Regions from separate parts of the Bacillus sp. FG16 genome, predicted to be linked through region 4. Evidence: predicted binding sites of a transcription regulator. Region 4 holds the regulator's gene; each other region holds the start of a gene.

Region 1 (3,165 bases), on a different contig from region 4:
TGATGTTTTGATGGACATTTTCGCACAGTAGTTTTTAAAGTTCTCTGGTAATTGTTTAGACCAAAGAACTGTTAAATTCGGTTCTGGAGCTGGTCCTAAATTATCTAATGTATGCAAGAAACGGAATGAGTTCTTTGTTACTAATGGACGACCATCTAATGCCATACCACCGATAGATTCAGTTACCCAAGTTGGGTCACCAGAGAATAATTCATTATAATCAGGTGTTCTTGCGAATTTCACAAGACGTAATTTCATAATGAAGTGATCTACAATTTCTTGTACTTCTTCTTCTGTTAAAGTACCATTTGCTAAATCTCTTTCAATGTAAATATCTAAGAATGTAGAAGTACGTCCAAGACTCATTGCAGCTCCGTTTTGCTCTTTAATCGCTGCAAGATATGCGAAGTATAACCACTGGAATGCTTCTTTTGCATTTGTTGCTGTTTTAGAAATATCGAAACCATGAGAAGCAGCCATTTGTTTTAGTTCTTGAAGTGCACGCATTTGCTCAGATAACTCTTCGCGTAAACGCATTGTATCTTCGCTCATTACACCACCAGTTAAATTCAAATCAGCTTTTTTCACTTCAATTAAATGATCAATACCATATAATGCTACGCGTCGATAGTCACCGATAATGCGTCCACGACCGTATGCATCTGGAAGACCAGTAATAACACCTGATTTACGTGCATTTCTCATTTCTGGTGTATAAGCATCAAATACACCTTGGTTATGAGTTTTTCTCCAATCTCTAAAAATACGACTAAGTTCTTTATCCATTTCGTATCCATAAGATTCACAAGCTTGTTCTGCCATACGAATACCACCATATGGTTGTAAAGAACGTTTGAATGGTTTATCAGTCTGGAAACCGACTACTTTTTCAATATCTTTATTTAAGTATCCTGGGTCATGTGATGTAATAGAAGAAACAATTTTTGTATCCATATCAAGAACGCCACCGTTTTCACGTTCTTTTGTTGTTAAATCCATTACTTGATCCCAAAGTTGTTTCGTTGCTTCAGTTGCTTCTGCTAAGAAAGATTCGTCTCCTTCGAAAACGTTTACATTATTTAAAATGAAATCGCGAACATCAATCTCTGCTTTCCATTTTTCACCTTTAAAGTTTTCCCATGCGTTTTTAACATTTTCTAATACTTGAGTCATCCTAATCTCCTCCATTTTTGATTAGTACAGGACTAAGATTTTTTATATAACAGCTTACACACTTAGAATACTACTTTTTTACGAAAGTGAACGAATTAGTTGTGACATGTTTGTGAAATGTTGAGCAAACTACTATATATATAGTGTTAACTTCATTTAAAAGTCTTTAAAATTAACCCTTTCCTTAATTGTATTTTTTTGGTATCCTTATATACGAGTCCTATTTTGTAATATAAGAACAATACCCATTGTAGAGCTGTAATACTCTTATCTCCTAATCTGTTATAGTTTTTATAACAGAACAAAAAAGTGTACACATGTTGTACACTTTTTTTGTTACTTCTATAAAACATCTCTTTTTCTATTGCCATCATAGAATCCGCCACGATTGTCTGTTAATGCAATTATTTGCTCTAGTCCTTCTATATGATCACCTATAATTCGAAGTACAGCTGGAGGATGACCTATTTTTGCAAAATGTTCACTGGGACGAATACGGTTCATCTTATCAACCTCAACACGACATACACATGCAATTTCAAATCCAGAAAGAAGAGCCTTCACTTGTGCTACACAAGGTGACAATAAAGATTTATATCCAATTGCTTTCAAACACTTGTGGCTAAATGCATTAGGTACCGCAATAAGTGAGCCTACCCCTAAATCCTTTCTATCACAAGCTAAATTTAGTGCATACTTAAATGCAGTTACAAGATGAAGTGGTACTCTTAAATCTAAATAATGATTTAAATCATTTAATGCGACGTCCTTTCCATCTGCTATAGCTTTTGTAAAAGGATATAACTCACTAGCTGGAATAACAAAATCACCATCTATAAATAACACAATTTCTCCTTTTGCAAAATAAGTTCCAAGTGAACGCCCTACATCGTTTCCAAGGGCTTCTTTATATACAATTGTTGTTGCGCCTTTGTCTTTTGCAATCGTTGCTGTTTTATCTGACGAACCATTTACGACTACGATGATTTCAAAAGGTTCAATTTTACGAAGCTCTTCTATAACGTTTCCAATTGTTTTCTCTTCATTTTGTACAGGAATAACAACCGATAGTTGCTTTCCTTTATACAAATTGGATGTAACGCCCCAGCCTTGATAAAAATCTTCAAAACTTAAAGTATGATAGACGCTATTCCTTTTCCTATTTCCATCATAATATCCTCCGCGTGTATCACTACTTACTATTCGTTCTGCAACTGCTTCTATATGATCACCTATCATTCGTTTTTCAGATTGAGAAAGGCTCGTGCCATATGCAGCATGTTCAATCGGTCGAAATTTATTTGGCGTGATAACATCAATAGCACAATGACGGCTAATTCTCCATTTACTTTGTGCTATACGTAAATGAGCTACAATAGGATTAACTAAACATTCATATCCAATACTTTGGACGACTTCTTTCGTCAACGCATGAGGTACAGATAATAAAGAATCTATTTTTAATTCTTCACGCTCTAACATTGCATTTAATATTTGACGCCACACTGTAACGGAATGAGGTTTTTGTTTCTTTAAAAACAATGCGTCCAAATTATTTAAAACGATGTCAGTCTGGTCATGTAAAATTGGATTAAGAAACAATTGTAATTTGGAAGTTGGAATAGCAAAGTCCCCATCTATAAATAGTAATACATCACCTATTGCATGTTTTGCGCCAACTGCACGCCCAACATCGTTTCCTAATAGTTCTTTATGCCTAATTATTTTACATCCTAACCGATCAGCAACCTCTTCTGTACCATCGTTACAACCATTTGCTATTACAATAATCTCTACTGGATTTAACGGTTTTACCGATTGAATAACGTCTGAAATCGTATCTACTTCATTACTTGCAGGAATAATAACTGATAGCGACTTAGCCATTGTTTTCTTCACGAAACCATTTAATAGTTTCTTTCAATCCTTGTTCCCACGTTACTGTCGCTTGAAATTGAACAAGTTCTCTTAACTTCGTTACGTTCGGCCTTC
Region 2 (3,165 bases), on a different contig from region 4:
CTGACAGATAATACAGGACCAATGATGAAGCAAATTTCGTCGACGACCGATTCGAAGGAAAATGCTGTATGCAATTTATGGGATCCACGGTATAGTTTAGTCCAACGTGCACGCACCATGGCTGACATGTTGGGCATACAACCTGCACATAAGGCGGATAGAAATAGCGTCCAATAAGGAGCTTCATATTTCGTACATAGGAGTAAGAGGATCGTAAAGAAAACACTGATACCTGTAGTCGGAAGAAGTATGCGAGATTGCCCTAATTGATCGGCCATCCGAGAAATATGAGGAGCTAGTAAAGCTGATGATAATGTAAAGGTGGCTGCAACAGCTCCAGCAAGCCAATAGTCACCACGTAACTGAGATAACATTGTAACAATACCTATGCCCATCATTGATATAGGCATCCGAGCTATAAATCCTGCTAATGAGAATCCTTTTGTACCAGGAGCACTGAAAATTTCGCGGTAGGAATTAAACATGATAATCACCAAAGTATTTGACGTTTACATATACATTCTTCATTCTTTTAACTCCTCCTCTGTTTCATTAATACCTTCTATAAAAAGGGACAGTGAGTCAATGTAGGATATAGGTAAGAAGTTATATTATCTTGTAAGCTAGAAACAATTGACATACGCACCGTATGCCAATATCATATTAACATACGGTGCGTATGTCAATTAGAAAGTTTTATCGTTGGGTAGAGAGCTAACGATAAAAGGAGTTATTCTTTTACATAGAGAACGATACTATAATAGGATTCATTTTGAATAAAGAGAATGAATAGAAGTAGGAGGAAAAGATGGGTAGAAAAACAAGAGAAGAAATGATCATTGAAACACGTGCAAAATTGCTAAGTGCAGCAAGAGAGGCTTTTGGTACAGTTGGATATGTAAACACGTCTATGGATGATTTTACAGCATCTGTCGGTTTAACACGTGGTGCAATTTATCATCATTTTGGTGATAAAAAAGGATTGTTAGAAGCGGTTGTAAAAGAAATTGATATGGAAATGGATAATAAATTAGGAAAAGTATCAGATGAGGCGGAAGGAAAATGGGAAGGGTTTGTTGGGCGTTGTCGTGCGTATTTATCAATGGCACTTAATCCAGAGATCCAGCGAATTGTACTTCGTGATGCACCAGCAGTATTAGGAACTAGTTATTATCAATCATCACAGTCACAATGTTTAGTGACGATGGCGGAGATGCTTCAGCAACTAATGAAGGACTCTATTATTGAAAACACGGATTGTGAAGCATTAGCAAGATTCATAAATGGCGGACTAGTGGACCTTGCTTGTTGGATTGCGAATTCTGAAGATGCAGAGATGCATTTGTCTAAAGCTTTGCGTAGCCTATCACTTATATTGGATGGTTTATTACTAGAAAAGAATGCATGATTTTAACTGATATTTTTTTATTAATATAGGGTAATGGTTAAAAGGGAGGTGTTAAAGAATATGCTAATTGATTTATTTCACTGTATTCTATATAGGCCAACTAACGTCCATTTTGTAAGGCGATAATGTGTTAGTTTAATCTTATAATACGATTTCTTTTTCGACTATTAGGATTTGGATTATAAAAAATGAATTTGGTTACAGGGAATAATCGAATCACACTATTTTTATTCACAATCTAAAGAAAACGCCTCCATTGAAATGGATTCCACACCTATTCTAATAACTTTACACTCTATGTGAAAAAGTTCACAAATAGGTCATAATTTGTGAACTTTTTCACAATAATACGTGCTACAATATGAATGTAAAGAAGTTAAACAACATTAAATTAGTATTTTAATTAATTACTTAAATAATCATAAAAAATATATGTGAACAATAGAGAGGGGAAATTAACATGAAAAAAGGTATCAATCGTGTAGTATTAGTAGGAACAGGAGCTGTAGGTTGTAGTTACGCTTACTCAATGATCAACCAAGGTGTAGCTGAAGAATTCGTATTAGTAGATGTTAATGAAGCAAAAGCAGAAGGGGAAGCAATGGACTTAAGCCATGCGGTACCATTCTCACCATCACCGACAAAAGTTTGGAGCGGTAGCTATGCAGATTGTAAAGATGCAGATTTAGTAGTTATCACTGCTGGATTACCACAAAAGCCAGGTGAAACTCGTTTAGACTTAGTTGAGAAAAATACAAAGATCTTTAAACAAATCGTTCGCGGCATTATGGATAGCGGATTCGATGGAATCTTCTTAATCGCAACTAACCCAGTTGATATTTTAACTTACGTAACTTGGAAAGAATCTGGTTTACCGAAAGAGCGCGTAATCGGTTCTGGTACTACTTTAGACTCTGCTCGTTTCCGTTACATGTTAGGTGACTACTTAGATGTAGATCCACGTAACGTTCATGCTTACATCGTTGGTGAACACGGTGACACTGAACTTCCAGTATGGAGCCACGCTACTATCGGTGTACAAAAACTAGAAACAATCTTAGCTAACAACGAACAGTACAATCAAGAAGACTTAGATAAAATCTTCGAAAATGTACGTGATGCAGCTTACCATATCATCGAGCGTAAAGGTGCAACTTACTACGGAATCGGTATGTCACTACTTCGTGTAACTAAAGCAATCTTAAACAATGAGAACAGCGTATTAACTGTATCTGCATACCTTGAAGGTCAATACGGTGAAAAAGATGCTTACGTAGGTGTTCCAGCTGTAATTAACCGCGAAGGTGTACGTGAAATCGTAGAACTTGAGCTAAATGAAGATGAAAAAGCGAAATTCGCTCATTCTGTAAAAGTATTAAAAGAAACAATGGCACCAGTACTATAATAATTGCTAAATAATTCAGAGGTGGGAAACTGCTTCTTACCTCTGAACTTATATAATTTAATATAAATTCCTTTTCCGGTTTCCCTTGTATATCCCCAATATACCCCTTTTGCTGGATAAGGGTCGTTTATAGAAAAGAGCACTCTACTTTAAGTAGAGTGCTCTTTATTATCCCGCATTAACGGGCAGTAAGATCCCACCTCAAAATGCAGCGAAAGCAAAGAAGTTAGTTTGGTGATCAACTGCCCGTAAAAGCCCGATTGGTGAGGGCTGATAATCAGTGGGGGATGAACACCCCCCACTGATTAAAGTTTCACTTTATCATTTTTTAGGTGTTAATCCTAATTTCTTT
Region 3 (3,165 bases), on a different contig from region 4:
TATATGCAAAAGTACATGTTATACCTGAATTGTAAAGTGAAATCAGGACATCTGCTCTATTCAATACAGCCCCATTTCATCAGCTTCTTCTTTTGATATTTTGTAATATACTCCTGGAACAAGAGAGCGGTCTATCGTCTTCGTGGATGGTTCTTTTATTCCAGTGTTTTCTAACCAATTGTAAAAAACGAATGGCTTTTCATTGTTAGGTACGTCAGAAGAGCTTGTATGCGCTTTTTTAGGTGCTTTAAGTAGTTTGATGTTGTCCGAATAGACACGAGAAAATAAGGCTTGTACACTGTCTGTAAGAATACCGTTGTTTTTTAAGAATCTATCAATTTTTCCTAGCGCATTAAATGCAAGACGAAATAGACTTTCATCACAATTGCTACCTACACGCAGACCAATAATCGATGCGGTAGTTTTTAGAATAGGATGATACGTTCCGGCTTTGATTGTATGGTACATCATTTCTTGGTATTCGTTCACAAAATACGTATGGACTCTTTCGAACTCTTTGTGTATATCGTTTTGCGCTTCATTTAGCTCAATTTCAATTGATTCCATTAAGGATACTCTATCATTATTTTTTTCTTGTTTTAAAGTAGTTAAAGAGTTAATAGAGTTATTATAGTTAGAACTCGTGTTTTCATCTTTCAGGCTTACAGCCTCAACGGTTTCAGGGTTTTTCTGTTCGGCAACCTGCTCGGCATTTTGTTCGGCAATTTGGTAGGCATCTATGTAAAATACTTCTTTCATGATTGTTGTGAAATTAGGGTGCGTTTTTAATACAAATACATATTTATTCTTACCATCAGCTAATCCAGCGACTAGGATTTCACCTGTTTGTTTTAATGCACGAACAGTATCGGTCACAGTTCTTACAGAACAGTCAGCCTTATCTGCTAGTGTTTCAGCAGAAATCTTGCATATGCCATTTCCTGAGAGCATGTAAATAATATGATCCATTACAACTTTCCGCTTAGAGCGAGAAGGAAATAGACATTCAAAACTTTGATTCGCATCATCGACACGTTTTCTCATAGCAGCTATAATTTCATATTTCTTTTGCGTGCTTAATCGATTTTGTTGTATATATTTTTGAACATCAGCATTATAAGCAGTCAGTTTTTTCATAAGGGCTCGTCTCCTTTGAAAATAAAAAAGCAACAGAATGCCACAAAATGTAAGCAAACTGTTGCTAGGAGACCCTTATGTACGGTAAAATGGGGTACATAAAGAGTTACAGCAAGTGTTTGCCTAGTAGACGTAGGCGGACGGTTAATAAAGTGGTTGCACACTCTATTAACACGCTGTGCTCTTTTATTTTTGTTAGTTTTATTTTGAATTTTTGAGGTAACAAATTGGTCACAAACAACTGGAAAAGTGTTGCCATTTATAATTTTCGATAAAGTACAAAACTGCGTAATCTAGCGGTTTGTTGCGCTTTTATGAAATATAAATTTCATACCTCACAGATTGTGTAGATCAATTAATGGTTATTAAAACATTACCTGGTAATGCACATGTTATTGGTGTTTTATTTGATGAATTAGATTGGAAAGAAAAAATAGGATGTATATGTGGAAATGATACATGCCTTATAATTTCACAGTCGAAATCAGATAGGGAGATTATAGAAGAAAGGTTAAATTTAATTATTTAGATGCAAAAATCCTGTTTTTAATTTTATTAAAAACAGGATTTTTGTTTAAATACGGAAGTTAAATATTCAACATATATGCGTAATATATGTATTTTTTATTGGGAAATCGAGATAGTTTGTTATAAAAATACATATTCGTATGATTTAAAAAAAATAACTTGTTTAATATTTCACAATGATAATGTGGATGATTTCACAAAGATGAAAGTGCAGAGCATTTATTATGTACTTGTAAGACATCAAACATATTTAAAAGGAGGTACAACAAATGAAACATCCGATACATGTTACTTCAGAAATTGGGGAATTACAAACGGTTTTATTAAAACGACCTGGTAAAGAAGTGGAAAACTTGACGCCAGATTATTTGCAGCAATTATTATTTGACGATATTCCATACTTACCAATTATTCAAAAAGAGCATGATTATTTTGCACAAACGTTACGCAATCGGGGTGTTGAAGTTCTTTATTTAGAAAAACTAGCCGCTGAGGCGTTAGTAGACAAAAAACTTCGAGAAGAATTTGTTGATCGTATTTTAAAAGAAGGACAGGCCGACGTAAATGTTGCACATCAAACTTTAAAAGAATATTTACTTTCCTTTTCAAATGAAGAATTAATTCAAAAAATTATGGGCGGTGTACGGAAAAGCGAAATTGAAACAAGTAAGAAGACACATTTATATGAATTAATGGAAGATCATTATCCGTTTTACTTAGATCCAATGCCTAATTTATATTTTACTCGTGATCCAGCAGCTAGCGTGGGCGATGGCTTAACGATAAATAAGATGAGAGAACCAGCGCGTAGACGTGAATCATTATTCATGGAGTACATCATTAAATATCATCCAAGATTTGCAAAACATAATGTACCAATCTGGTTAGATCGTGATTATAAATTTCCAATTGAAGGTGGCGACGAGCTAATTTTAAATGAAGAAACAATTGCAATTGGAGTATCTGCTCGTACTTCAGCTAAAGCAATTGAACGTTTAGCTAAAAATCTCTTTAGCCGACAAAATAAAATTAAGAAAGTGTTAGCAATAGAAATTCCAAAATGCCGAGCATTTATGCATTTAGATACAGTATTTACAATGGTTGATTATGACAAGTTTACAATTCACCCAGCCATTCAAGGGCCAAAAGGGAATATGAATATTTATATTTTAGAAAAAGGATCAGATGAGGAAACTCTTAAAATTACACATCGTACTTCTTTAATGGAAGCATTAAAAGAGGTATTAGGCTTAAGTGAATTAGTTCTTATTCCATGTGGAGGAGGAGATGTAATTGCTTCTGCTCGTGAACAATGGAATGATGGCTCGAACACATTAGCAATCGCACCAGGTGTAGTTGTTACATATGATCGCAACTATGTATCCAATACGTTATTACGGGAACACGGTATAGAAGTGGTTGAGGTGCTAAGTTCAGAATTATCTCGTGGTCGTGGGGGGCCACGTTGCATGAGTATGCCAATTGTTCGTAAAGATATTT
Region 4 (3,165 bases):
AACGATTAATATTGCGCCAGGATAACCTTGTAAATATTGCTCAAGCCATGTTAATGTTTCGATGTCTAAATGGTTTGTAGGCTCGTCCAAAATAAGTAAGTCTGGTTTTGTTAATAATAATTTCCCAAGAGCTAATCTTGTTTTTTGCCCACCGCTTAAAGTAGAAATCGTCGTCTGGTGCGTTTCAACTGGGAAGCCAAGGCCGCTTAAAATGGAGCGAATATCCGCTTCATATTGATATCCACCTTGATCTTTATAATTGAGTTGCAATTGGTCATAATCAGCTAACAATCTTTCATATATAGCTTCGTTTGAAAAGTTTTCTTCTTTGCCCATTTCTTGCTCAAGCCTTCGAAGTTTTGTCTCCATTTGCTGTAAGTGGGTAAAGACGGTTAGCATTTCATCCCAAATTGTTAAAGACGTTTCTAGACCGGTATTTTGAGCTAAATACCCGATTGAGACATCTTTCGGTTTTATAATTTCGCCACCATCATGTGATAACTCACCAGCGATAATTTTTAATAATGTAGATTTTCCAGCTCCATTCCTTCCAACTAATGCGATACGATCTTTTGTTTGTACTTCCAATTTTATGTTTGCAAGAATTGTTTCTGCACCGTATAATTTCGAAAGTCCATTTACTTGTAATAAAATCAATGTTTTCACCTCAAATAATTTCTTAACTTTGCCATGTTTATATTTCTCAATCATACTAAAAATAGTGTATAGTTTAAAATAAGAGAGAATACTTCTTCTCTTTATTATACAAGGAATTTAATGAGTGCTAAACTTCTGTATTTGATTAAAGTATATGAATAAAGATAGGAAGAGAGGAGAGGTCATATGGATCAGCAAAAGATTCCACAAGCCACTGCTAAAAGATTGCCTCTATACTATCGATTTATCCAAAACTTATCTCTTTCTGGTAAGCAGCGTGTTTCATCGGCCGAATTGAGTGAAGCGGTAAAAGTAGATTCCGCAACAATACGAAGAGATTTTTCGTATTTTGGAGCGTTAGGGAAAAAGGGATATGGATATAACGTAAATTATTTATTATCATTTTTCCGCGAAACACTTGATCAAGATGATATAACGCGTGTAGCACTTATTGGAGTAGGTAATTTAGGGACCGCTTTCTTACATTATAATTTCACGAAAAACAATAATACAAAAATTGAAATGGCATTTGATGTTAGTGAAGAGAAAGTTGGAACAGAAATCGGGGGCATTCCTGTATACCATTTAGATGAATTAGAAGAGAGATTATCAAATGATATACAAGTGGCAATATTAACAGTACCGGCTACAGTAGCACAAGCTGTAGCAGATAGATTAGCTGAAACGAGCGTGCATGGTATTTTGAATTTCACACCAGCACGATTAAACGTATCAGAGAATATTAGAATTCATCATATTGATTTAGCTGTAGAGTTACAAACATTAGTTTACTTTTTGAAAAACTATCCACAATAAAACGCAGAGGAAGCGACCTCTGCGTTTTATTATTGTTTCTTCTTTGTGAATTTAACTAATATAAGGCGAAGTGCCAAATTAAAATCAATTGTTGCCATAACTGCAAATAGTATTGTCCACACATTCCAGATTGTATCTGTCACGTTCGTAATGGCGAAGCGTGTAAAGATACATCCAAGAAGGAAGTATAGTGCAGCCATGAACAATGGTGAGTTTCTCATACAAAAAATCCTCCGATAAAGCCTTGCATTTTTTCAGCTTCTTTAATCATTTCTTGAATTTGCTCATTGCTCATAAAAATTTGCCCAATAGCGACTAATGTATTCATCGCAACATGAGCTGCAATCGGAACGATAATACGCTTCGTCTTCACATATAAGAAGGCGAATACGAGCCCCATAGCAGTGTATACCAATAAGTGAGTAAAATCAAAATGGATTGCTGCAAATACAAGCGAACTAATGATAGCTGCAATAAAGAAGTTAAACTTCTTATAAAGTGTACCAAATAAAATTTTTCTAAATACGATTTCTTCCAAGATAGGTCCGATTATAGATACGACAATAAGGAACCAAGGTGTCGTTCTTGCAATTTCCATCAGTTTCATTGTATTTTCTGAACCTTGTTTAATTCCTAGCAGCTGCATCTCGATCATACCGGCAACTATTTGTGAAAAGAAAGCCAAGAAGAAGCCGATGAAAATCCATCCAATAGTAGCTGGAACAGAAGAGCGCATTGCATCTAAATGCCTGTCACGAATGTCTGTTCTAAGTAACCAAAGAACGATACATAATGCAACAAAGAAGCTAATAATCGCCCAGTGTCCCGTTATGATTTGTCCTTTTTCCTCCATGGTAAATCCTCTATTATCATAGAGTCCTGTTTTTAGGAGAAGTGGTAATCCAACAATTCCAGATAACTGCATTAAAATGTATGTAACGATAATCCACCAGTATTGTTTCTTCAAATAGTTTAACCATCCTTTCTAACTCTAGTGTATGAGATGAGGTAGGATAACATGTAAATATGTTATCTACGATATAAACTTTCATTCGAATTATGATTTTTTTGTAAATCCGTATTTGAAATTAAAGTAGGAGACAGGAAAAAGTTGTACGTTTAGCGAAAACAACTTAGGGTGTCTTTCATATTGTAACATACGAGTAGGGGAAACAACGATTCATATAGTAAAGGCAGTATTCTATATAGAAAGTTTATATAGTAATTTGCGAAAAAATTATGATTTTTTTACTTGCAAAAGAAATTGAGATTATTTATTATTATAAGTGTGTTAGCACTCGGGTGACTTGAGTGCTAATAAATAAAATTTACATAACAAAATGAGGAGGTTATTGTTCATGCTAAAGCCATTAGGTGATCGCGTTGTAATTGAGCTTGTTCAAGCAGAAGAAAAAACAGCAAGTGGTATTGTATTACCAGATACTGCAAAAGAAAAACCACAAGAGGGTAAAGTTGTTGCAGTAGGTACTGGTCGAGTGCTTGAAAATGGTGAGCGTGTTGCTTTAGAGGTAGCAGCAGGTGATCTTATCATCTTCTCAAAATATGCAGGTACTGAAGTGAAATATGAAGGTACAGACTACTTGATTTTACGTGAAAGTGACATTTTAGCAGTTATCGGTTAATTATATAAATCTTAAAAAATCCAAGGGGGTCAATTATTATGGCAAAAGA

What was found. The regulator Rex, encoded in region 4, represses fermentation and respiration genes when NADH is low (regulators of the CRP and FNR family bind a similar motif). The targets are predictions, from matches to a motif close to TTGTGAAATATTTCACAA.
Region 1: a site for Rex is predicted at 1,284-1,301, ahead of pflB (formate C-acetyltransferase). Genes of this name have one in related genera too.
Region 2: a site for Rex is predicted at 1,736-1,753, ahead of ACODS7_RS26525 (L-lactate dehydrogenase). Genes of this name have one in related genera too.
Region 3: a site for Rex is predicted at 1,825-1,842, ahead of arcA (arginine deiminase). Genes of this name have one in related genera too.

The regions. Positions count from the first base shown of each region.
Region 1 is NZ_JBMDKC010000055.1:7,885-11,049, reverse strand. Features, by position in the region: gene pflB (formate C-acetyltransferase) at 1-1,173, opposite strand, end outside; gene ACODS7_RS19400 (hypothetical protein) at 1,326-1,547, opposite strand; gene ACODS7_RS19395 (glycosyltransferase family 2 protein) at 1,516-3,060, opposite strand; gene ACODS7_RS19390 (UDP-N-acetyl-alpha-D-glucosaminuronate decarboxylase) at 3,053-3,165, opposite strand, start outside.
Region 2 is NZ_JBMDKC010000106.1:956-4,120, forward strand. Features, by position in the region: gene ACODS7_RS26515 (MFS transporter) at 1-485, opposite strand, end outside; gene ACODS7_RS26520 (TetR/AcrR family transcriptional regulator) at 809-1,408, shown strand; gene ACODS7_RS26525 (L-lactate dehydrogenase) at 1,869-2,813, shown strand; gene ACODS7_RS26530 (S8 family serine peptidase) at 3,135-3,165, opposite strand, start outside.
Region 3 is NZ_JBMDKC010000047.1:8,015-11,179, forward strand. Features, by position in the region: gene ACODS7_RS17690 (replication-relaxation family protein) at 1-35, shown strand, start outside; gene ACODS7_RS17695 (cytosolic protein) at 61-1,137, opposite strand; partial or broken gene ACODS7_RS17700 (arginine repressor) at 1,478-1,666, shown strand; gene arcA (arginine deiminase) at 1,935-3,165, shown strand, end outside.
Region 4 is NZ_JBMDKC010000108.1:4,610-7,774, forward strand. Features, by position in the region: gene ACODS7_RS26705 (ABC-F family ATP-binding cassette domain-containing protein) at 1-657, opposite strand, end outside; gene ACODS7_RS26710 (redox-sensing transcriptional repressor Rex) at 844-1,473, shown strand; gene ACODS7_RS26715 (YdiK family protein) at 1,503-1,694, opposite strand; gene ACODS7_RS26720 (CPBP family intramembrane glutamic endopeptidase) at 1,691-2,440, opposite strand; gene groES (co-chaperone GroES) at 2,832-3,116, shown strand; gene groL (chaperonin GroEL) at 3,155-3,165, shown strand, end outside.